DNA from 3 places in the Cellulosilyticum sp. I15G10I2 genome. Region 1 is predicted to be linked to each of the others. Evidence: a T-box and tRNA genes for the amino acid it is inferred to sense, from the RefSeq annotation. Region 1 holds a T-box; the other regions hold tRNA genes.
What was found. The T-box of region 1 lies ahead of serS (serine--tRNA ligase). A T-box ahead of a tRNA ligase gene usually reads a tRNA of that ligase, here a tRNA-Ser.

Region 1 (8,273 bases):
TCTTCGATATATTGTGTGAGGATTTCTTTGTGTTCTATCATAGCTACATTACCTGAAGCTGATAATGGAGAAATAGCCAAGCAAAGAGTTGAAATTGATAGTAACAAGGGTATAAATAATTTTATTTTAACATAGTGATTCATTGTGTATACCTTTCTGTTAAAGGATGTTTTTATTATTCTCTTAAGATAATATTTTCTACTCTGTTAAGTGCATCAGCAGTAGCTGTTCTTAAAAAATAAAAATCTCCTAATAATTGTGTACGTGTTGCTGAATCAGTTGCCCTGATAAACTCAGTAAGTTGGTACAAGGAGTTTTCAAGAAAATGAAGTGCATCCATTGTAATAAGCGTATCTCTACGCTCGGTACTAAGTCGCGGAAGTGTATCCAGATAACTTGATATATTTCTATCAAGTTGTTCAATTTGTCTATAAATAAAAGTAATTTTAGACTCCAAAAGAGTACTATCCTCGGGAGGAACGCTTATAGCGTTCTCAAATAATGAAAATACTTGATTGTGTAATATTCTTATACTTGCGATATACTGTGTAATGATGTTTTTGTGTTCAGCTGGAGTCACAGTATTTGAGGAGAATAATGGCGGATAAATAAAGCAATAAATCATGATAGACAGTAAAAGCAATAGGGATAATTTTGATTTAATGGCGTTTCTCATGTGAGTACCTCTTGGATATATAGTATGTGAATGTATAGTTATTGCGTTTTTGTGGTCAATAATAAAAAAAGGACCTAGGTTTCAGGGGGAGAAACCTAGGTTGAGGGGGGATTTAGCGATGTACCTCACACTTGGTACGATAATAGTATGAACAGTAAAAACTCTTTTTATACAAACTAAAAAAAAAAATTAAGTTCCTTGATTTTTTACTTTGGATATTCTATAATATAACCAATTGTATACTTAATATTATAACGATGATAAAAGAAAAGCTTTAGAAATGTTTTTAAGAGAGCTAGTGGTAGGTGAGAACTAGTAAACAAGCTAAAGTGATCCGCTTTTGGAGTTTCTGGTGATGAATCAGAAGGGAGTTGCCCTTTACAGCAGCTATAAGGTTAGTCCGAAAGGGCTGATAAATAAAGGTGGCACCACGAGGTATTCTCGTCCTTTTACATTTAGAGCAGTATATACCATTATGTATATTGCTCTAAGTGTAAAAGGACGTTTTTTATTGTACATCAAGCGGATACTAGGCGGTATTTAATGGATGTCATGTACAAAGAATGAGTTACACACACTACTTAAAGAGGTGAAGAAATGTTAGATATTAAATTATTACGTTCAGATTTAGAAGGTGTTAAGAAAATCCTATCTACAAGAAGCGGCAGCTACAACTTAGATGAGTTTACGTCATTGGATGTTAAAAGAAGAGAGTTGCTTCAAGAAGTAGAGCAGCTTAAAAACAAACAAAATGTTGTTTCAAAACAAGTTCCTGCTATGAAAAAAGAAGGTAAGGATGTCACGGCTGTTTTTGCTGAAATGAAAGAACTTTCAGATGAGATCAAAAATCTTGATAACGCAGTTAAAGAAATTGATGAGAAGTTAGAAGCTATTCTTATGACACTGCCTAATCTTCCAAATGCAAAAGTACCTGTAGGTGCCAGTGATGCAGATAATGCCGAGATGCGAAGATGGGGAGATGTGCCACGCTTTGACTTTGAAGTAAAGGCGCACTGGGATATTGGTGAAGGCTTAGATATCTTGGATTTTGAAAAGGCAGGTAAAGTAACAGGCTCAAGATTTGTATTTTACAAAGGGCTCGGTGCAAGGCTTGAACGTGCACTTATGAACTTTATGCTGGATATGCATGTAGATCAGCATGGGTATACAGAAGTATTTCCGCCTTTTATGGTAAATAGAAAAAGTATGACAGGAACAGGACAACTTCCAAAATTTGAAGAAGATGCTTTTAAAGTACAGGGAACAGATTACTTCCTTGTACCAACAGCAGAAGTACCTGTAACGAATATGTATAGAGAACAGATTCTTACAGGTAGTGAGCTTACTATTAAACACTGCGCTTATACAGCGTGTTTTAGAGCAGAAGCAGGATCTGCAGGCAGAGATACAAGAGGTATTATCCGCCAGCACCAATTTAATAAAGTAGAACTTGTAAAATTTGCAAAACCAGAAGAATCTTATGAGGAACTAGAGAAGCTTACACAGGATGCAGAAAATATTCTTAAGACACTAGGACTTGCTTATCGCGTTGTAAGACTGTGCAGCGGAGACCTTGGTTTTAGTTCAGCTATGACCTATGACCTTGAAGTTTGGATGCCAAGCTACGATAGATATGTAGAAATATCAAGTTGTTCAAACTTTGAAGATTTTCAGGCAAGACGTGCAAATATCAAATTTAAAAATGATATGAAGGATAAAGCACAATTTGTGCATACTCTAAATGGAAGTGGAGTAGCCTTAGGCCGTACAACAGCTGCAATTCTTGAGAACTATCAGCAAGCTGATGGCTCAGTTATCATACCAGAAGCTCTTCGTCCTTATATGGGTGGCATATCTAAAATAGAGATGCCTAAATAATAAGTTTAAAAATCAGCAGATATTAAAAAGATAGTTTCTACATATTATTATAGAAGCTATCTTTTTTTATATGTAAAAATTATGAAAAAATTACTTTACACTTTGGGTATGAATTATGCTATGATTGAATATGCGAATTGTAGAAGAATATATTTTTGGATTATGAAGATAGGAGGCGAATTAAAAGTGATTACAAGGGATAGAAATTTTTATAAGCTGATTTTAGCCATAGCGCTGCCAATAGCTTGCCAAAACCTAATCACCTTCGCTGTAAGTATGGCAGATTCTGTAATGATAGGAAGGCTTGGAGAAATTCCTTTATCAGCAGTATCGCTTGCCAATCAATTATTTTTTATTTTTATGATTTTTATATTTGGACTTGGAAGCGGGGGCAATATATTAATCGCACAGTATTGGGGAAAAGGGGATACCCAAGCAATACATAAGATTATATCAATTATGTATAAAGCAGGTGTTATTTTTACATTGTTATTTATGCTAATCGGAGCTGTATTTCCTCAAACATTTATGAGTGCTTTTTCTAAAGACGCGCAAGTTGTAGCACTTGGAACACAGTACCTGCAGATTATCTTTATAAGTTTTATTTTCTTTGCCCTAACTAATATAACGATAAATGTTTTAAGATCAGTACAGACCGTTAAAATATCATTAGTGGTTTATAGTGTGTCTCTTGCTGTGAATATATTCTTAAACTGGGTACTTATATTCGGAAATCTTGGAGCACCTGCTATGGGCGTAAGAGGTGCAGCGATTGCGACGACTATTGCGCGGTTGTGCGAATTTTTAATTGCAATAGGATTTATGTTATTTGTAGAAAAGAAAATTCAGTTCAAAATTAAATGTTTGCTTAAAACAGACAGCCTTCTACTTAAAGACTTTGTAATTGTCGGAGGACCGGTTTTACTTAACGAACTCATATGGGCTTTAGGGTCTACAGCCCTAGCGTTTATTGTAGCAAAATTAGGAACAGAAGTCGTGGCAGCTACGAGTATTAATAATGTTGTCTGGCAGTTTGTAGCTATATTTATTATGGGGGTAGGCCATGCTGGAGCAGTTATTATAGGGAATACAATAGGAGCGGCCGAATATATAAAAGCGCAGGAGTATGCAAATACATTAATTATGGGTGCAGTTATATTGGGATTAGCCGGGGGGCTTGTTATGTTTGGGATTCGTCCTTATGTTCTTATGCTCTACAAAATATCAGATACTACACGAGCGATAACTATGCAGATTATTGCAGTGAGCTCGGGTATTTTGGTATTTCAGTCATTAGCTTTTACATTGATGATAGGTATACTAAGAGGCGGAGGGGATACAAGATTTGTACTTATAACAGATGTTATATTCTTGTGGCTTGTAGCGATTCCTCTTGGGTATATTGCTGCTGTCGTATTTAAGCTGCCTATACCAGTTGTATTTATCATTCTTAAGTGTGATGAAGCTATTAAAGTTATTGTCTCGCTCTTTAGAGTTAAAAGTGGTAAATGGATTAAAAATGTAACACGCTGATATAATTAACAGGCATTTTGCAAATAATAATTACAAAATGCCTGTTAATTCATTAGAGAAGCTGAGCAGATTTTTTTATTAAAGATTTAATATTATTTACGGTAATACGAGAGGTGTCCAGCCACACATGAGGCGAGCTAATAATGCCTTTTATAATAAGTTGTGTGACTGCAGATTCATAAGAAGAAACATTTGGGTTAAAATACTTTGCAGTCTTCAGGATGAGGCTCTGGGTAGATGGGATATGAACTGAGGTTAAATTGCGCCAAAAATCAGGGCTGCCGATAATTTTTTTATCTACAAGCTTTTGGATACTGGCTTCATAAAAAGGATCATCTGTAGTTTGAGGGTTATCTGTACTTGGTGGCAGATAATCAGGTGGCCTTTTACCAGCATTGAGATCCGCAATAGATAATCCAAAGGTATATTGAAAATGGGAGCGGTCTTTAAAACTAGCCCAATTTCCGCCCCATTCAAGGCCTAGCTTCTGACCGATGGTACCAACTTTGTTAAGGATGGTCACATTATAAGCATCCCCAATAACATTATTGTAAACATCAAACGCGAGTCCCCATTGATGATAAGAACTCATGGAAGATCCTCTTGCATAGGTAACAATACTTCCGGGACGTGTTCGGCCTTGGGCATAAAGGTAGTCTTGACGTTCTATGGTTCTATATGCTTCACTTATTCCGATATTAAGTTTAGCTTTTTTACATTCTTCAAGAAGCTTAAGAGCAAGTTCTTTTACTTTGGGGTGGAGTTCATCTAGGTCTTTTCTAATTGCAATACTCATTATATCTCTAACCTCCTTATAGCTTGGAATATCTTTACTAATATTATATGTGTTAAGGGGTTAAAAGTTCTAAAAGTGTATTCAGTATTTTCTATTGAAGTAAATAGGGATAGTATGATAGTATAAAAATAATATAGGTTTTAGAGTGAAACAATATATGGAGGGGTAAAAATGTTTTGTGAAAAATGTGGCAATGAAATAAGTGAAGGCGTGAAATTCTGCCCAAATTGCGGGCAGCCTAAAGAAAGTCCTGAAATATATAATCAAACAGAAAAGTTTAGCAGTCAAACACCGTATAATGGTCAAAGTGGATACAGCGACCAGACACAATATAATGGACAGTATAATCAATACCAGCAGTACAATCAAAGTCCTGTATATAATGGGATGTCAACACAAAAATCTAAAGTTGCAGCGGGACTCCTTCAAATCTTTTTAGGCGGGTTTGGCGTAGGGAGATTTTATTTAGGATACACAGGTATTGGGGTAGCGCAGCTTTTGGTGACAATATTTACTTGTGGGCTTGGCGCGATATGGCCATTTGTTGATGGCATACTTATTCTCTGCGGGCAGGTGCCAAATGATGCAAATGGTGTGCCGCTTAAAGACTGATATTAAAAAATTAATCATTCAAAAAATAAATCCGTTTATAGATGGTGATATCTATAAACGGATTTATTTTCTGTTTAAAGCTACTGCAAATGAGAAAGACCTATTAATGAATAGGAATTATAGAGCTTCATAATAGGATTAAGCCTATAAGTAAGAGCGATTGCCTGTTCATAGGTGATAGGCGTGTCAGGCGTAAGAGTCGCATTGTTTTGACTTTGCATACCCTCTGTAATAATTAAATCAACGACTTCTTTATAAGGGTTTGATAAAAGGGGGTAATTTATGAGATTTGTGATAACCGGTACATAAGTTGAAGTAAGACTAAGGTCATTTAATAAACTTTGATAGATAGATGAAATTTCTTTAAAATTTGTCTTGAGATTTTCTGTATAGATGGACTGGCCTTCATAGTCAATATAATTATCCAGCAGAAAACTGTATTCTGAAGGGACAATATTTTTAAGAAGATTTACGAACTCACGTCTCGTAATCGTTTCGGTATAATTTTTAGTTGTATCTATAATCCATTCTTGTTCTAGAGCAAAGTCGATATAGGGTTTGGCCCAAGAAGAATAGGAATGATTTATTAAAGAAGCGGTGCCTATTTCATCTGTCCATACACTATAATTTTGCATCCCATATTCAAACAGTGTATTCATGTCTTGAAATTGAAGAGGATTATCAGTGCGCATAACGACACCGATAAGATCAATATTATTATATGTAGCCTTTGAGATAAGCGTACGTTTTGCAGGCGTGTGAAACCCTGTTTTTGCACCAATCACATGAGGATTATATAAGGGGCTTTCTTGATCTAACAAGGGCGCTGTATGCCTAAGGGGAATAGTCCGCTTGTTATTTTGGGTTACAAACATATGTGTGCTGCTTCCAGCGATTTCGGTGAACTTTGGATGACTAAATGCAGCTTTTGCTATTTGAGACAAGTCAAAAGGGGTAGTATAGTGATACGGATCATGATAGCCGTGGGGATTAACAAAATGGGAAGAAAAAGCGCCAACAGATTTAGCTTTTGCATTCATTCTATCTGCAAATGCACGGATATTTCCTGAATGTTTAACTGCCATATCATAAGAAACAAAATTATCAGAAGCAAGCATTATTGCATAAATTCCTTCAAGGGCGGTATACTGTTCTCCCACTCTAATACCTATGTGGCTGCTGTCAGCTGGTACATTTGCAGTACTTGAAACAGTTTTGATAAGGGGAGTATCAAGCGGCATATCCTCTAATAAGATAAGAGATGTAAGGATCTTGGTAGTACTTGCAGGATAAAACCTCTCGTTGGCATTTTTAGCGTAGAGAATTGTATTTGTTTTAGGCTCTATAAGTATTGCAGCATCTGCGTGTAGTGTAGGAAGCGGCGTTGCTGCCAAAGAAAAACATACCAATAAAAAAGTTAATAAAAAACTAATATACTTTTTGAACATTATAAAGAATCCTTTCTTAGTAATCATTCGGTTTGTAAAATATTGTAATAATAGTTTAATGTATACATTATAGCATTAAGTAAGTCATTTGAAAACTAAATCCCTTCAGCTTTCCATGAGAATAAAAAAAATAATTTGATAAAAATGAATAATATGCTGAAAATAGACCATACTTTAGAAGAAAAAAAATGGAAATTTGAAAGGAGATTTATTTATAATGATGTATCAATCACTAGAAAATTTTTCTTTAAGAAAAATTAATTTTGTTAAAACAAGAACAACTATTTTAAAAGCAGTAACTAATCTTCTAAAACAAGAAGAATTTTCTGCTATTACAGTAGATGAGATATGCCAAAAAGCACAAATATCAAGAGGGACTTTTTTTAATTACTTTTCTACTAAGGATCATATATTCCATTATTATTTAAGGATTTTTACAATTAAAGTAGCCTTAAGAATTAAACTATGGGACAAGGACATGTCTTTTGAAGAAAAGCTTAAGGATATTTATGGATGGTTTAGTGAAGATAAACAATATGTTAGGTTCTTAGACAGTTATATCAATACAATCCTTAATTTAGGGGAAGAAGCGAATGAGATGAAATTAATCGATGCGGAGTTTGTCTACTTTTTTAATGGCATAGAGGAAAATGAGTATGCGTATTATAACTCTTTGACAATGGCTAAGATATTTGAACAGCTTTGCGGTGAAGCCCAAGCTAAAGGTGAGATTACCATAAAGCAGCCGCAAAAAGAACTTGCAGCATTATGTGCAGGGGTTATTACTGCCAGCTACGTTGCAGATAGCCTCAACAAAGAAAAAAGTCACTTAGAATTATTTAATAAGTTATGGAAAATATAAAATAAATATTTACTAAGTTGAAACGCGTAAAGATTTGTGGTAGAATCTAATACGTTAGCACGCATAGCTCAGCTGGATAGAGCATCTGACTTCGGATCAGAGGGTCGTGGGTTCGAATCCTACTGCGTGCGTTAATGAAGAGAGAAAAGTCTTGAGTATCAATAGATACAGGGCTTATCTCTCTTTTTGTTTATCGCATAGAGCCGCAAGGTGATTTTAGTATTCTCCAGGTGCTCGATTCAGTAATTCTAAAAATCTAAGCAGTTTTTTTAAATGAACGCCGCAAACTCACTTTGTTCAAACAGTGCGACTAAGTGCCATTTAAATAAACTGCTAAGATTTTCTTAACGAATTACTTCATAGGCACCTTCTGAATACTAAAATCACTTGCTAGTGATTGAGAAATAGTGCTTTTTAGAATAGTGAACATGCCAATATCCAGAGCTTAAAACATGCCATGAATTATTC
Region 2 (8,273 bases), on a different contig from region 1:
TCATTTTAATACCTTTTATAGTTTTAAGTTGATTATAATAAAAACTAAATAGCTGCCTTTTTTTATCTAGAAGTTCATCTACCCTTTCAATTTGTGCCAGTGCGAGAGAAGCCGTAATATTATTCATAGTATACTGATAACCAAGCTTATCTGACCAAAAAGCGGCTTGACTGTCCGTTCTTCCCATAGATGATAGCAGCTTCGCTTTTTCATAAAGTGTTTCGTTATCTGTTAACAAGATGCCTCCTTCTCCGCTTACAGTCATCTTACCGCCTTGAAAACTAAAACATGAAAGATCACCAAATGAACCCACACGTCTGCCCTTATATTGTGCGGCAATAGAAGGGGCCGCATCTTCAATAACGTAAAGGCCATATTCCTGTGCAATTTTAAGGATTTCTTCCATGTCGGCAGGGTGTCCAAAGGTATGAACAAGCATAATGGCCTTTGTCTTTGATGTAATAGCTTTTCTGATACAACTTGGGTCAATCGTCCAAGTATCCGGATCAATATCTACAAAAACACATTTTGCTCCTGTATACTTAATCGCATAAGCTGTAGCAACCCAGCTAAAATCCGTAACAATCACCTCATCTTGATCACATAAACCTAAAGATGCAGCTGCGAGATGCAAAGCTACGGTACAGCAATGGGTTGCAATAGCATATCTTACGCCTATATAATCTGCAAAGGTTTTTTCAAGTTTTTTAACATAGTTATCATAGTTTTCATACCATCCATTCCAAACTGCATCAAGCACGTAAGATGCCTCTTTTTCAGTAATAGATGGTCCTGCAAAGCTGATTTTTTTATTCAAAAGATTTCCCCCCTGACTAGTGATTACATGACACTTTTGCAGTGTTATGTTATTTTAACTTAAGCCTTTGTAGTCTCTCACAGGCCTCTTCCAGCACCTTATCCTCTTTTGCAAAACAAAGTCTAATAAGATTATTTCCGCCTTCATCATGATAAAAGGCACTGCCAGGTACAACAGCCACACCGGTTTTTTCAAGCAGATACATTGCTTTCTCTTTACTGCTTGTTCCAGGTATCGCACTTACATCTGCTAAAACATAATAAGCGCCCTGGGGTATATAAGGCATAATAGAAGCTTCTTTGAGGGCACTGCATATCAGATTTCTTTTGTGCTCATATTGCTTACTTAATGAAGTATAAAAACTGTCTGGTAATGTGATGATGGCCTTACTTACTCCAGCCTGTAAGGGTGCAGGTGCACATACGTACACCAGATCACTGGCACAGCCTATGGGGTTTGCAAGACTTTCATGACACGCGCTGTAACCAATACGCCATCCAGTAATACTAAAGGTCTTAGAATACCCAGAGATTGTAATAACCCGGTCCTTGATAGATGAAAGAGAGCCAGGGCTAATATGTTGCATACCATCATACACAATATACTCATAAATTTCATCTGTAAAGATGAGAAGATCATGCCGGATACATATCTCTGCTAGCTGATTAATCTCTTCTTGCGAGAATATTTTTCCCGATGGGTTTGAAGGTGTATTAATAACAATTCCCCGTGTCCGTTTGGTAATCAAACTTTCAACTGCTTCTGGATCAAAATGCCAATCTGGCGGCGTTAGCTTCGCATAAACAGGTACGATATCCAGTGCCAGCATAGTATATTCATGGTAACCATAATAAGGCTCAAAAAGGATCATCTCGTCGCCAGGATTTAAAAGTGCAAGACATGCACAGTAGAAAGCACCTGTCGATCCCGATGTAATAACGATGTCAGTATCAGGTTGAGTCTGTATCCCGTTATAATTTAAAAGCTTGTAAGCTACCGCATCTCTAAGCTCTGTAATACCATCAAATCTTGTATAATGATTCTCTCCCTTTTGAATAGCATCTTTTGCTGCGTCCGCAAGTATAGGTGGCAGCGGCATATCACAAATGCCTTGAGATAAATTAATACCACCGCTTTTTTCACACTCTATAGCCATAATTCTTATTTCTGAACGTGTAAGATTTTGCACTCTATTACTTATTATATTTTTCAAAAAAAGCTTCCTCCCTCTTTTCTTTATTAGCTATCAGACTGAAGCCGCATCACTGTATAAGTTTTGCTTGACCCTTGCCCCACCGGATGGTTTTCCGCCTCAATATAAAAGTTATTTCTTTTATAGAATGCAACGGCCCTTGTATTATCTGAAAAGACACGAAGACGAATAATAAGAAGTTTTAAATCTTTAAGTCCCCAACTAGTTAATGCACCTAGGGCAAATGTCATCATACCTGGATGCACTGATTTTTCACCTCTTAATACCGCATCTACTTCACAACTCTGTTCTTCATAATTAAAAGATGAATATCCGATATGCCCAACTTTTTCACCATCTACCGTAACAATAAGAAAAAGTATCCTATCATCTCGTTGAATAATCAGCTCATCCAACCATTTCTCAGTCCCCTGGGAAGTTGCTGTAAATTGGTCTGCTGACATAGATGGATTTTCATTGCGCCATCTGGCCAGAAGCTTGCCGCATACGGGCATCACAATGCGGTATGCCTTTATAACAGGTACAAGATAACCACAAAGTGTATCTTGCTGATTATAAATAGGCACACATTTTAGCAAGTCTCCTTTATCTTTACATTTAAAACTATCAAATATCTTTTTTATAAATAACTGATAATCATTCAGATGATTTCCCCCTTACTTAATATCATTTTTCAATACCTATTTCATTATAAGCCGGTTCTATAATCATATTTTCCAAGAATTCCTCACGGCTAAGAAGTGGTTCCTGCTCCTCTATTGGACGATTGAGTGCAAGTTTAGGATAGACATAGGTTTTTTTGGGCAGTACAATTTCTATAACCATAGGTTCGTTATTGTGTAAGATCTCTTCTAATGTATCAAAATCATTACTCTTTTCCAGCCTGGCACTCTTAATACCATACGCATTGGCCAGCTTACAAAAATCCGGCACCTCATAATCCGTAACAGTTGCACAATAACGCCCCTCAAAATACATCTCCTGAAAGTGTCTGATCATCCCTAGGCTCTCATTATTCATAATTATTATCTTAATAGGTATTCGATTTCTCTTAATAAGTGCGAGTTCCTGTATATTCATCTGTATGCCGCCATCACCTGCAAAGGCAAATACACTGCCACAAACACCGCTATAATACGCACCTATGGCACAAGGCAGCGAAAATCCCATAGCCCCCATTCCTCCTGAGGTTAAAAGGCGCTGTCCGTTCTTTAGACATAGTGATTGTGCAGCCCACATCTGATTCTGTCCTACATCTAAACAGATGATATCGCTTGGCCTTAGGCTTTTTGAAATATATGCCATAACATAATTGGGATCTTTGAAATTTTCTTGCAAAAATGTAGGATATTTTCTTTTATATTCTTTAGTTTTTTCTAGCCATTTCCCTCTTGAAATACAAATACGCTCTATGCTTTCGTAAAGTTTTTCAACAAATACACGAAGCTCTGCTTTTATACTAACTTCATCATGCTTAATCTTTTTATCTAATTCACCAGGATCGATATCCACCCTTATAAGCTTTGCACCTCTTGCAAAATTTTCTGGCTTTGTGCCAGTCTGTCTTGTATCAAGCCTTGTTCCTAAGGCAATAATAAGGTCACTATTTGCAATTGTGAAATTAGCACTTCTGTTTCCGTATGCACCAATCATACCAATATAATTTTCATGGTTGTTATCGACTGTGTCTCTTCCCATGAGTGAGCTTACAACTGGTATTTTAAGTTTGCTTACCACTTGATTTAACACCTCAGATGCGTTGGATATTCTCACGCCTCCCCCTACTAGTATTACCGGTCGCTTAGAACTATTAAGATATTGTATGACTGTTTCAAAATCAAAATCCAAGTCATAACAATCCTTTTGCTCAAAGCCATGTAATGTTTCTTCTAAAACATCAGCACACTGAATATTCATAGGAATATCCAGCAGTACGGGACCTTTTCTTCCGACATTTGCAGTATATACAGCCTTTTCTAATTCATATCTTATAGATTGAGGATCTGTTATACGTACAGCATATTTTGTGATGGGCATAGCGATACTTACAATATCGGTTTCCTGAAAGCCCAGCTGCCTTATTGCTAAATCATTTTTATATTCATAGGTATTGACTTGACCTGTTAAATAAAGACAGGGAACAGAATCAAAGTAGGCACTGCCAACACCTGTAATAAGATTGGTTGCCCCTGGCCCACTTGTAGCTACGGCTACTCCTATGCTATTTTTTATGCGTGCATACCCTTCTGCTGCAAAGGCTGCCGCTTGTTCATGATACGTGCTTATAAACTTAATCTGCTTGTATTTATATAGGGAATCGACCAAATGTGTAACGGCTCCACCCTGATAACCAAAAACGTGGGTACAACCGTTTTTAATCAGAAACTCTGCAATATAATCCGATAATTTCATAACCTGCGCCAGCCTTTCTTAATAATTTATAACTTATTTCCTGTATTTTATAGAGAGCCTCTTAAGCAATAATCTGCTATCTGCCTTTCACAAAGGCTAAAAACATCCTCACTCTCATAAGATTTATACCAATGTAGCGTCTGTTCTATTGCCTCGTATAAGGTAAGCTTTGGCCTAAACCCAATAAGTGTCTTAGACTTAGTACAGTCAAGATTTAATAAGCCTGCCTCATGCACAGCTTGAGGGTCTGATATATCCTCCCAGCTTCCATCTCCCCAAAGTTTAATGACCAAACTAACAATTTCACTGACAGGTACAACAGAGTTAAAATCTGGACCAAAATTCCACGCTCCGCTGTATTTATCTGCATCCTGCATCATCTTTGATGCAATAAGCAGATAGCCATATAAAGGTTCTAATACAAACTGCCATGGTCTTACAGCATGGGGCTTTCTAATGGGTATAGCTTTTTTGCTTTTAAGTGCTCTGATACAGTCAGGAATAATCCGGTCTGGCGACCAGTCTCCCCCGCCTATCACATTCCCTGCTCTTACTGATGAAATAGCTTTTTTATATAATGTATTAGTATCTGATAGTATAAAAGATCTTCTGTATGCATGGGTGATGATCTCAGCGCAGCCTTTACTGGCACTATAGGGATCAAAACCGCCTAATGCATCATCTTCACGATATCCCCAAATCTGATCTTTATTTTCATAACACTTATCAGAAGTAATCATTACACCTGCTTTAACATCATCTGACAGCCTTATATTTTCAAGTATATTAGCTGTTCCTATAATATTAGTTTCTAGCGTTTCGATAGGCTTTTTATAAGAAAGAGAAACAATAGGCTGTGCAGCAAGGTGAAAGACAATCTCAGGTTTATAAAACTCAAATACTTCTCGTAGCTTCTTTTTGTTACAAATATCTCCTCGTATATCAATCATTTTATCTTTCATTTTACATAATACAAAATTATCAAGATTCGATGCAGGATCAAGTGCATATCCTATTACTTTGGCACCCATTAAATAAAGCCACACAGAAAGCCACGAGCCTTTAAACCCTGTATGACCTGTTACAAGAACCCGTTTACCATAAAATATACTATTAAAGGATTTTGAAAAATCTACTCCCAAACTTTCCATGCAGCCTCTCCTTTTTTCCACAGTTTATTAACTCTTTCACTATCTTTACAAGTATCAATTGCCGTCCAAAAACCATCATGTTTAAAAATAGATATTTCTGAATCAAGGGCAAGCTTATGAAGCGGCTCTTGTTCAAATGCACAATCGGTATCAGGTATATAGTCAAACACTTTTTTATTTAAAACCATATAGCCTGCATTAATACAGTCTTCTAATACTGGTTTTTCTCTAAAAGCAGTTACTACACCGTTATGTGTTTGAAATACACCAAAAGGTGACGTAGGATTAACTCCGGTAAGCGTTGCAATTTTACCCTTTTGTTTATGAGTTTCATAGAGTTTGAGTATATTTACATTGCTAAGCCCATCCCCGTAAGTCAGCATAAAATCATCCGTATCAATGTATTTCTGAACTTGTTTAATACGCCTGCCGGTTTGTTCTTCCGCCCCAGTATCAATGATTGTAACATTCCATATCTCGTCATTTTTCGTATGAAATTTCACATTAGGGTGTGTCCCTGTAGTAATTGAAATATCATTGTTCAGCCAGCACATTTCAATAAAATATCTTTTGAGCATATCTCCTTTGTATCCTGCACATAATATGAAGTCACGAAAACCGTAATAAGAGTAGGTTTTCATAATATGCCAAATAATCGGTCTTTCACCAATAAGTACCATTGGTTTTGGACGAAATTCAGTCTCTTCACGCATACGAGTGCCTTTTCCACCGCAAAAAATAACTGTCTTCATGGCAACAGCACCAACTTTCTTCTAGAATATTCAATGAATAAAACACTATTAAGTCTTATATACTATATGCTGTCTAAAGCCTACTTGTTAATATTTTCATCTTTTCTAAAAGAAGCATATTTCTTCCAGTTCTTTACTTGCACCGTAAAACCTATCTATTGATTCTTCTATAGTTCAATAAACGCTATTTTTAAGCAAAAAAATAAGAGCCCGCCATCTTTTGGCGAGTCTCTTATTGCGTGGAGACTATGGGATTTGAACCCACAACTTCTACAATGCCATTGTAGCACTCTCCCCTTGAGTTAAGCCCCCATATTGTCTGATGCCTCAGATATAATGAAGTTTTTAACAGAGACGGTGGGATTCGAACCCACGTGCCCATTTCTGGACAAAACGATTTCGAGTCGTTCTCGTTATGACCACTTCGATACGTCTCCTTATTCATAGTACAATGCAGCAAAAATATGATTTCTTTAGAATATTATATTCCCCTGCTGCCTATGAATCAAGTATTTCCTTGTTTTATTGGTTAGCCCTACTCACTCTTCTGAGTCTTCCTTTTATAGGTGTTGTTTGAAGCGTTTTTAATACCATATCCCCTTTATTATTTAATATCTCTACAAAGGTAGAAACGTCTTGTACGTTAATAATGCCAATATCCTCTGCACTCATACCCTGAAGATTGCTAAGAGTCCCTACTATATCTACTGGTCTCATCTTACTTTTCTTACCGGATGCAATATGCAGCTTCATAATCCCTTCACTTAAACTTATACCCTTATCTTGTTTCACCTTTGGCCTTATAGTCATCTTTTCTTCGAACGCGGCTCTTAAACTCCTGACCTGTTCATGATCTGGCAGTTCCTTTCTTGGTATTTTAAATGCTATATAATTTTCTATCTCTAAAAGAAACTTTTCTTCGTAAGGCGTAAGAAATGTAATGGCCTTTCCTTCTTTGCCTGCACGTCCGGTTCTTCCTATTCTATGCACATAACTTTCTTTATTTTGTGGTATATCATAGTTAATAATCAGTTCTATATTCTCTATATCAATTCCTCTTGCTGCAACATCTGTAGCTATAAGATAGCGAAAATAGCCTCGTTTAAAGTCATTCATTACTTTTGAACGGTCTTCTTGCTCCATCCCTCCATGGATCTTCTCACAGGTATAATTAAGTTGTGTCATTCTGTCAAACAGTTCATCTACTGCTTGTTTGGTATTGCAAAAAATAATACAACTTTCTGCATTTTCTACAATAGTAATATCTAGTAAAGCTTCCGGTTTAGCCTCTTGTCTCACTTCATAAAGCGTGTGTTCTATTTTATCCGATATCTTCTCGTCCCTTTGGATCGTTATATATGCAGGATTTTGCATATATTTTTTTGAAAGTTTTTCTATATCTTCTGGTAGGGTAGCTGAAAAAAGCATAGTGATGCGTTTTTTAGGCAATGCACTTATAATGCTTTCTACTTGCTCTATAAATCCCATATTAAGCATTTCATCAGCTTCATCTATTACAAGATAGGATATCCCATCAAGTATAAGTGTTCCTCTTTCTATATGATCTAAAACTCTTCCAGGGGTACCTACTACTACATGCGTTTTTTGTTTTAAGTCTTTTTGTTCTGTTGTAAAAGAGTGTTTCCCATAAACTGTTACTGTTTTCAGTCTCTTAAATCTTCCAATATTAAAAAAATCTTGACCTACCTGCATTGCAAGTTCTCTCGTTGGTGTAAGTACCAATGCTTGAGGTCTATTTTCTTCCCATACTATTTTTTCACAAATTGGAATAGCAAAGGCTGCGCTTTTACCACTTCCGGTTTGTGACTTTACAACGATATCCTTATCTTCAAGTACTGTGGGAATTACAGCTTGTTGAACCTGTGTCGGATTTTTATAATTTAACATAGTAATAGCCTTAAGTAATT
Region 3 (8,273 bases), on a different contig from region 1:
TCAATATTGAACTCTACATAATATTATATCATTTTATTAATCTTTTTCAATAATTAAAATTTTCAATTATTTATTTGTTTGTATTTATGACTAATATCGTAAAATTTGTAAAAATAATGATAAGGAGGAGTTTTATGAGAGCATTAAAAAAATCAATCAAGTTAGGTGTTGTTAGTATAATAGTTTTTGGGAGTATTGTTGGAAGCCTTTCCGCTCAAAATATTTCTCAAATACCATCTACTTCTGTAGAACAATCCGTTCAAATATTAGATTCTGTGCAATTTAATAAATATGATTCTGCATTTAAAGAAATGGAAAAAGAACTAAAATCTAAATTAAAAACAAGTTCTATAGCCGCCGAATCAGAAAATCTCAAAACAAATTTGGAGGATACAAAGGTTTATACAAAAACTTTTGAAGAAGGTAATAGTGCTGTTACTTTAGGTTTAGTATATAGTACTGCATCTAAATACGTTGGCACTGACGACTATATTACTTTTGGAAGAGTCTCTTTGCGCACTTATTACGATGATTCACAGAACCAAACCGGTACTACGATGCCCGGAATAACATTGAAAAGTATAGAGGGAAGTATATTAGCTATATACGACGGAGCTCAATATGTTAGAACAAGAGTAGTAGCAGGTCAAGGCACCCTGTATGATCCTGTAAATAGCAGGGGAGATAATTTTACAATAACATCTAAATCTTATTCTAAACCTTATAGTTATCCATACATACTTAATCAACAAGTTCAAGTAGGGCAATCAGCTACATTCTACTTTATATCTAAATATGGTGATTCTGTACAAAACACTGTTGACTGCCAATATTATTAGAATCTAATTAAATACAAAAGTTTATATTATTACATTTAAACCCTCTTAATAAATTAATCTAATATGCTAGTTTAAATATCTTTAACAGTTAGATAAATATGGCATCTATTAAGAGTATATCTATCCCAAATTACCTATACTGTAAGTTTATTTATTAAAAGATTAATTCTTTAATCTTTCCAACCCCTATGGTCTTACCAAGAGATTTATTGATGGAATAGCTAAGATTATTGGTAAGTAACTTAGTAGCTATTCTGCTTTTAAAACCAGTCATAGACTTTGCCAAGACCTTATTTATTGAAAGTTGAGTAGCTAACTGAGAAAGCGAATTTCATATAGAGATTGCTCCCTTTCCGAAGCTAAAAAGCCACTTTGCATTTATTGGAATCTTAACTTGATAACATTGATGGAACTCTGCCACTACATACTGTAAATAATTACCTCTATAGTATCGACTTCGAAAAAAATTACCAAAAGCAACTATAAAATTATTGAGGAGGAGATAGAAATGAAAAAACTTATGCTTAAATTCGGAGGCGTAATCGCAAGTCTGGCCTTAATGGTAACTACACTTAATATGAATACAAATTGTATGTTTATCATGCACCAGCCAAAGATGCCGAAAAATGCCAAGAAACTACGTAAATTTTAATTATGACGCACCTGTTCGAGAGAATTACAGATCTATTTATTCATAACGGCATAATCAACAGTGAAGATAAAGAGCTTTATACCTATGGATTACAGCAAGGATTAATTATAATTGCAAATATCCTTACAACGCTATTTATTGGATTGCTACTTGGAATGGTTTGGCAAAGTATAGTGTTTATGCTATCCTACATTCCACTTCGTTCTTTTGCAGGGGGATACCATGCTAAAACACAGTTTAAATGCTATATGCTATCTATAGTGCTAACCACAGCAGTGCTTTTGGTCATAAAACTTATCCCTTGGACGAATTTTATGATATGGGGTTTAGCATTATCAGCCGGAATGCTCATCTTAATATTTTCACCGCTGGGGGATAGTAATAAGCCTTTAGATAAAATAGAAATCAGTATATATAAAAGATGGACAATTATTATTCTCTTAGTAGAAGTATGTATTGTACTCTTAACAGTAATATTGAGCTTGTATCAAATAGGCGCTTGTATAGCAATTTCACTTTTTGTTCTAAGCAATATGCTTATAATCGCTAAACTTAACCTATAAATAAAACTAGAAGAGAGTGATTTGAAATGAATTTTTTTATTGAGTAGTTTAATATTAATTAATTTTATATTACTTTTCTCTACACTGATATTTTTTTTAACACCTATAACATTCAATTATATTATAGTAGTCATATGGGGCATTATTATAATTACAAATTACATATTGATAAAAAAATATATTAAATAAATAGGTCTAGATTTTAGAAACCCAGAATTACGATGATTTCTAAAATGATTAGATATTAATCAACTAAAAGCACTGCTGAGGCTACCCTCTCAGTGCTTTTGGGCTTTCTAAATAAAATTTTTAATCTATCCCTCAATCTCAATACCAGCCAGTCTCATAAGGTACTTTACATTACTGGAATAACACCTTCCGCCTTTTAAATGTATAATCAAATCGAATTTCATTATTTATATAATGCTCCGTAAAGTGGAAGTTTCTGATTTTTGTTGGATAAGATTCCTTCATATTACATAATTCATAATCATGAGTAGATACAAGGCCAATAATCCACTCTTTGTTTAGATTACTGATCACACTTTTAGCTCCAATAATCCTGTCTTTTGAGTTGGTTCCTCTAAATATTTCATCTAATAAGAAAATCATTGGCTTTTTTAATACTGAAAATGCATCAATTGTTTTTATCTAATTCAAAAACACAGTGATAGTCCCATAATAAAATAACATTAAGCATAAGATAAAGTACTGAAGAAAATTTCACTTCTGTGTTACTTTTTATATTTGAGCTCACTTACTTATATACTTCAGCTATATTAAAACCCTCTTTCAAAATTTCTTCTTTCTGGAGATGTTGATCCAAATGCATGCAGTAGACCTTTTCTCTATAAGGTTTACCTATTAATTGCTTAAGCGTATTAAAAGACAAATGTGGATTAGCTTCATAATCCAATCCGCAAGTATCCTGATAGAAGCTATCTATTTCTCCTTGTTCAAGCTTGTTAAGTACTTGTAAGCTTATATTATTAGAGTCTCCGCTATAGTAGATTATTTTCCCTTCTAATTGCAACATAAAACTATAGGCTTCTATTGTATCAGTATGGGAAACCGGTCCATATTCTATACTAAACTTCCTGAATTGTTCATCTTCAACCTCTATTTCAGCACCGCTAATCAGACGGTACATTTCTCCTCTCACACCTATACTTAGTAAAAACTGTTCCATATGCTCTTTGTTTGGATAAATGAGATTGACCTTGTTTTTTAAAATATAGTGATTATAGAATATAACATCTCCAAGGCTGCCTACATGGTCAGGGTGCATATGTGTAATGATAATATATAAGTTTTTTATGACCTCTAATAACTTTAATTGTTGCAACCTATGAAAAACTGTTCCTCCGCAGTCAATCAAAATAAGACTGGTTTCTTTTTTTACAAAGGCACTATTGTTTCCTAGTTCCGTGTTAAAAGCACTACCTGTTCCAAGAAAATTAAGCATACGTCCTCCTGTTCAATACTCTTTTTTCTAAACTAATAAGTTTTCTCTTAAAATAATTAACAGTAGTTTATGTATTAAACGACTAAAATATTATCTTCTCCATTATTTTGTTTCTATTTTACTTATCATGTGTGGCTGTCCCACTTCCGCTTACAGGAATTGCTTCTCCTAGATAAGTTGGTTTGGGTTTAATAATATTAACCAACATAAAATCTTTTACTCTCGCCGCCACTTCTCGCGTTTTAAACTTTGCCATCCCGCTATATTCAAAGTGTTCTGCTGGAACGCCTTGCGCCTCTATCCCCATTTTTTCTGCTATATATAACGCCCTAGGCAGATGATACGCTTGTGTAACAATAATAACTTTATTAGCTTCAAAGATATCTCTTGTTCTATAAAGGCTCTCATAAGTACTAAAGCCTGCATGATCTAAAAAAATGAGTTCTTTATCTACACCCTTTGCTTCTATAAAATCCCTCATACTATTCACTTCATCATAAAATTTTTGTCCATGATCGCCACTTAATAAAAACTTTGGCGCCTTTTTTGCACTAAAAACTTCATATCCTTTTACTAATCTATCCTTTAACATCTCACTTGGAGCACCGGTGGGTCTTACATAGGCTCCTAAAATTAAGATACAATCAGCTTTTTCTGCCTCGTTAATAGCCACTATCTTTTGCTTTGTACTTTGCACAACTATAAAACTAATACCGATAATACTTGTCCCTATTAAAGCTGCTGCTAAAACGCCTATACTAAATAGCCTGATCACTAATTTCTTTGGAATTCTTTTCATCCTCTAACGCCCTCCTCAGTCTCTATATGCTCTTTACCTAATTGTATAGTCTTTTCTCATCTTTTTCCATCCTATATTTCATCTTTATATTTATATTGTATTTAAAGATCACATTACTACTTAATATGAAAATTCACTTTATAAGTCTACTTATAAAATCCATTCATAAAATATATATAGAATGATTAAGAAAGGTCATTTAGTGATGATACGTCAAGATGTTTTTAATAACCCTACCAATGAACAAAGGCATCAATTGCTGCAAGATGCTTTAACACGTGCTGGACGTCCGGAAGATTATGAAAATGTTTTAGAACTATTAAGCCCACCTTCTGATATCTATGACTTTGCACGTCCAGGCACATTAAAAAATACTCGAATAGGTATTATCGGCGGAGGACTTGCCGGCCTGTCTGCTGCCTATGAGCTTAGAAAACTTGGTGCAAATATTACAATTTTTGATGCTGAAGCTGATAGAATAGGCGGTCGAGTCTATACTTACTATTTTGATAAATCGAAGAAATACTTTGGGGAATTTGGCGCTTTAAGAATCCCTGTATCCCATGAAACCACCTGGCACTATATCAACTTATTTCAACTAAATACTCAGTCTCTTGCATCCCCTGCGTCCAATAATTTTATTTATGCACATCAGACTAGAATAAGACGGGACCTAAGCGGTGATAGCATTACAGAAGCGCTTTATCCTAAATATGACTTAACCGAGACAGAGGCAAAAACCCCTTGGCCTGAATTAAGAGATTATGCATTCAGCACCATGTTAAACAGCCTCTCTCCGAAGATGCGTACAGAAATCTTAAAAATCCTACCAGAGTATTCTAATCAATACGCTGGCATTACTAAACTGAGTAATCGTCAAGTCTTTGAAATGCTGGAACTTAGTCAAGGTGCCATCAGTCTCATTTCAGCAGTAGAACCTTTAACGGGGGCATTATTAAACAGAAGCCATGATCAGCTTATGAGTAGCCTTTATTCCCTTGATTTTGCCAATGTTTATAAAATAGATGGCGGCATGGTACTTCTTCCTATGGCGTTTTATAAATCGCTCATGAAAGAGAATCCACCGGAATATCAGCTTTCATCCAATTTAGTAGGCAGAGTAACTATTAAACTCGGGCATATAGTAAATGGTCTTTCAAAATCCTTACATACAGATAAAATAACTTTACGCTATAGCAATCTTAAAGGCAAAGCATTTACAGATACTTTTGATTATGTCGTATGCACTATTCCATACTCAACTCTCAGAGAAATGAAGATAACACCTCTTTTCAGCGATCAAAAAATGCAGGCCATCAAGGAATTATGGTATCTTGATGCACAAAAAACGCTCTTCTTATGCAGACAACGGTTCTGGGAAGAAGACACGGACTATGGGCGCATTAATGGTGGTATTTCTTTTACGGATCTTCCGATTCAGTCCATCCTTTATCCTTCTGACCATATACGTTGCGAAGAGCCAAAAACTTGCTCATTTAAGGATCCAGGTGTATTAACAGCCTCCTATAACTTAGGTCAGGATCCTGCACGGGTTAGTAATCAAAGTCCACAGCGTCGTTTTGAACTTATCAAGCAGAATGTAGAAGCAGTCCATGGGCTGCCTGCTAAATATTTAGATACTCTGGTTAATAGCCATAAAACTGTTCACTGGAGTACACAGCAATGGGCAAGAGGTGGTTTTGCCCTAAGTGGTCCGGGACAAAAAGTCAACTTCTCCTATGCGATGCTGCAGCCTGAATATAATAATCGCGTATTCTTTGCAGGTGAACATGTCTCAACTAAGCAAGGCTGGATGCAGGGCTCATTATATACTGGTAAAGCCGCTGCAAATGGTATTGCCCTGCAAGCGTCGACTCCATAATCATTAAATCAGAAACTTAAAAACCTAATGAACCATTAATATATATTTTTATATACCAAAAAGCCGAACACATATGCGTTCGGCTTTTTGGTATATAAAGCGGAGAGAGTGGGATTCGAACCCACGGAACGCTCTCACGTTCGCCGGTTTTCAAGACCGGTGCCTTAAACCAACTCGACCATCTCTCCATAATTTTATTTAATTGATATGCCCGAGACCGGAATCGAACCGGTACGAGGGTTAGCTCGCAGGATTTTAAGTCCTGTGCGTCTGCCAGTTCCGCCACTCGGGCATATATGCTAATTCATTGACTAGCATATTTATTATAATGTTCTTTTTGACACAAGTCAATACTTGACTTATAAATTACATGTCTAAATTACTACTTTTATTTCATATAATTTTTTCAATAGCCGCTTCTGTTAATACTTCACGGAAAAATCATAAATTATCATTTTATTTTCTGTCTTATTACCGTTCGAAGAAGCGTATGCCCCAAGTATATTACCTACGAAACCACCCGCAACTTCTGTACTCATTTCGTAGATATCAGCATGGCTTAGTATTACAATTTCTTTATTAGAACCGCAAAGTGTGAACGTTGCTTTCTGATTGATTGCATTTATTTTTAATCGAACTACGGATTCCTTTTCCTTTTGCGTATAATCAAATAGCTCCAACTCTTTTTCTGCAAGAGTTTGCTCTTGGCTTGCCGTGCACTTTACTACTTGCACCACTTCCTTGGATGCCACCTTTTTCAAACAGAATTGAATATAGTATTCATTACTCTGTAAAATTACAAAGCCTGCTTCTTCCTCTTCGTTTGGGCAAAAAGCAAACTCCATACTTGCCTCATACTTATATTCAAGCTGTCTCAAACCTAAGAGCGCCGGGCTTTTCAACTCTTTTAAGGTACAAGGAGATACATTCAGGCTAAGTTCACCCTTACTGCGCTGGAAGAAATCTAAATCAGAATTTCTTAACACAACTGCGTCAAACATATCTTTATTGCTATCCATTAGCGTCTGATAGCGTACTGGTTCAGGACTAACTCCTTCAAATGGCAATTCAACTACATCTTCCAATTTGCCAATACCGGGGTTTACAATTGGCCATCCGTCTTCCCAAACAACTTTGGCAAGGAAGGTTTCTCTGCCGAGCCCCACATAGCCTTCACAGCGTCTGCTGGCTAACATAACCATGTACCAATTACCGTTTAAGTCATCCACTAAATCGCCATGGCCTACATAAATAATGGGATACTCTTTTCCTAAATGCCTATGGGTAAGAATCGGATTGTTCGGATTGTTTTCATATGGTCCGAATATGTTCTTACTTCTTGCTATGGTAACTGCGTGGTTTGGACCAGTCCCGCCTTCTGCATTCATAATGTAATAATAACCATCTTTTCGGTATAAATGTGGCCCCTCTGGCCAAATAGCATCTTTTAATGCACCTTTCCATACGTAATGACTTTCTCCCACTAATTTCATGGTTGTTAAATCCAATTCCTGTACATAAATTTCCCAATCCCCATTATAGCGTACCCCTTCTGGCTTTGGTCTGGTCCCGATATAATAGCAAGTTCCATCTTCATCAAAAAATAAACTTGGATCAATACCTGGTGCATCTTCACCTAATAGGTAAGGTTCTGACCAGGGTCCCGCTGGATTGGTTGCTGTTACGATAAAATTACCGCCACCGGAAACATTGGTTGTAATCATATAATAAGTACCTTCATGATAACGAATTGTGGGCGCAAAAATACCCTGGGAATGTCTGCAGCCCGTTAAGGGTATCTGAGAGTTTCTGTCTAGAACATTGCCTATCTGTCTCCATTTGGCCAGATCTTTGCTATGCCAAATGGGTACCCCTGGAAAATAAGAAAAACTTGAGTTAACAATATAAAAATCCTCTCCAACTCTGCAAATAGATGGATCTGGGAAAAAACCATTTAAAATTGGATTTGTTACCTTTATCATTTTTATCCCCCTTGCATATCGCAAGCTTTGCTTGTGATACTGCCACAAATAAACAGTTGAAATTGTTTTTCTTTCAACCTAAGCCCTTACC

Region 2: it encodes a tRNA-Ser, which carries the amino acid that the T-box ahead of serS (serine--tRNA ligase) is inferred to sense. The anticodon was not compared.
Region 3: it encodes a tRNA-Ser, which carries the amino acid that the T-box ahead of serS (serine--tRNA ligase) is inferred to sense. The anticodon was not compared.

What each region holds. Positions count from the first base shown of each region.
Region 1 covers NZ_FMMP01000011.1:160,755-169,027, forward strand. The annotation lists gene BN3326_RS12790 (hypothetical protein) at 1-143, opposite strand, end outside; gene BN3326_RS12795 (hypothetical protein) at 176-676, opposite strand; T-box leader at 925-1,128, shown strand; gene serS (serine--tRNA ligase) at 1,274-2,554, shown strand; gene BN3326_RS12810 (MATE family efflux transporter) at 2,636-4,087, shown strand; gene BN3326_RS12815 (M15 family metallopeptidase) at 4,140-4,883, opposite strand; gene BN3326_RS12820 (TM2 domain-containing protein) at 5,055-5,495, shown strand; gene BN3326_RS12825 (D-alanyl-D-alanine carboxypeptidase family protein) at 5,576-6,943, opposite strand; gene BN3326_RS12830 (TetR/AcrR family transcriptional regulator) at 7,161-7,805, shown strand; tRNA gene BN3326_RS12835 (tRNA-Arg) at 7,863-7,936, shown strand.
Region 2 covers NZ_FMMP01000007.1:357,057-365,329, forward strand. The annotation lists gene BN3326_RS08415 (DegT/DnrJ/EryC1/StrS family aminotransferase) at 1-817, opposite strand, end outside; gene BN3326_RS08420 (pyridoxal phosphate-dependent aminotransferase) at 867-2,030, opposite strand; gene BN3326_RS08425 (GNAT family N-acetyltransferase) at 2,057-2,596, opposite strand; gene BN3326_RS08430 (thiamine pyrophosphate-binding protein) at 2,697-4,442, opposite strand; gene rfbG (CDP-glucose 4,6-dehydratase) at 4,490-5,593, opposite strand; gene rfbF (glucose-1-phosphate cytidylyltransferase) at 5,575-6,345, opposite strand; tRNA gene BN3326_RS08445 (tRNA-Ala) at 6,586-6,657, opposite strand; tRNA gene BN3326_RS08450 (tRNA-Ser) at 6,695-6,782, opposite strand; gene BN3326_RS08455 (DEAD/DEAH box helicase) at 6,868-8,273, opposite strand, start outside.
Region 3 covers NZ_FMMP01000007.1:315,231-323,503, forward strand. The annotation lists gene BN3326_RS08230 (hypothetical protein) at 135-839, shown strand; gene BN3326_RS21200 (cyclic lactone autoinducer peptide) at 1,348-1,491, shown strand; gene BN3326_RS08235 (accessory gene regulator ArgB-like protein) at 1,494-2,054, shown strand; gene BN3326_RS21205 (MutS-related protein) at 2,415-2,666, opposite strand; gene BN3326_RS08240 (MBL fold metallo-hydrolase) at 2,812-3,519, opposite strand; gene BN3326_RS08245 (SanA/YdcF family protein) at 3,638-4,318, opposite strand; gene BN3326_RS08250 (flavin monoamine oxidase family protein) at 4,500-6,200, shown strand; tRNA gene BN3326_RS08255 (tRNA-Ser) at 6,301-6,388, opposite strand; tRNA gene BN3326_RS08260 (tRNA-Leu) at 6,409-6,492, opposite strand; gene BN3326_RS08265 (glycoside hydrolase family 43 protein) at 6,623-8,182, opposite strand.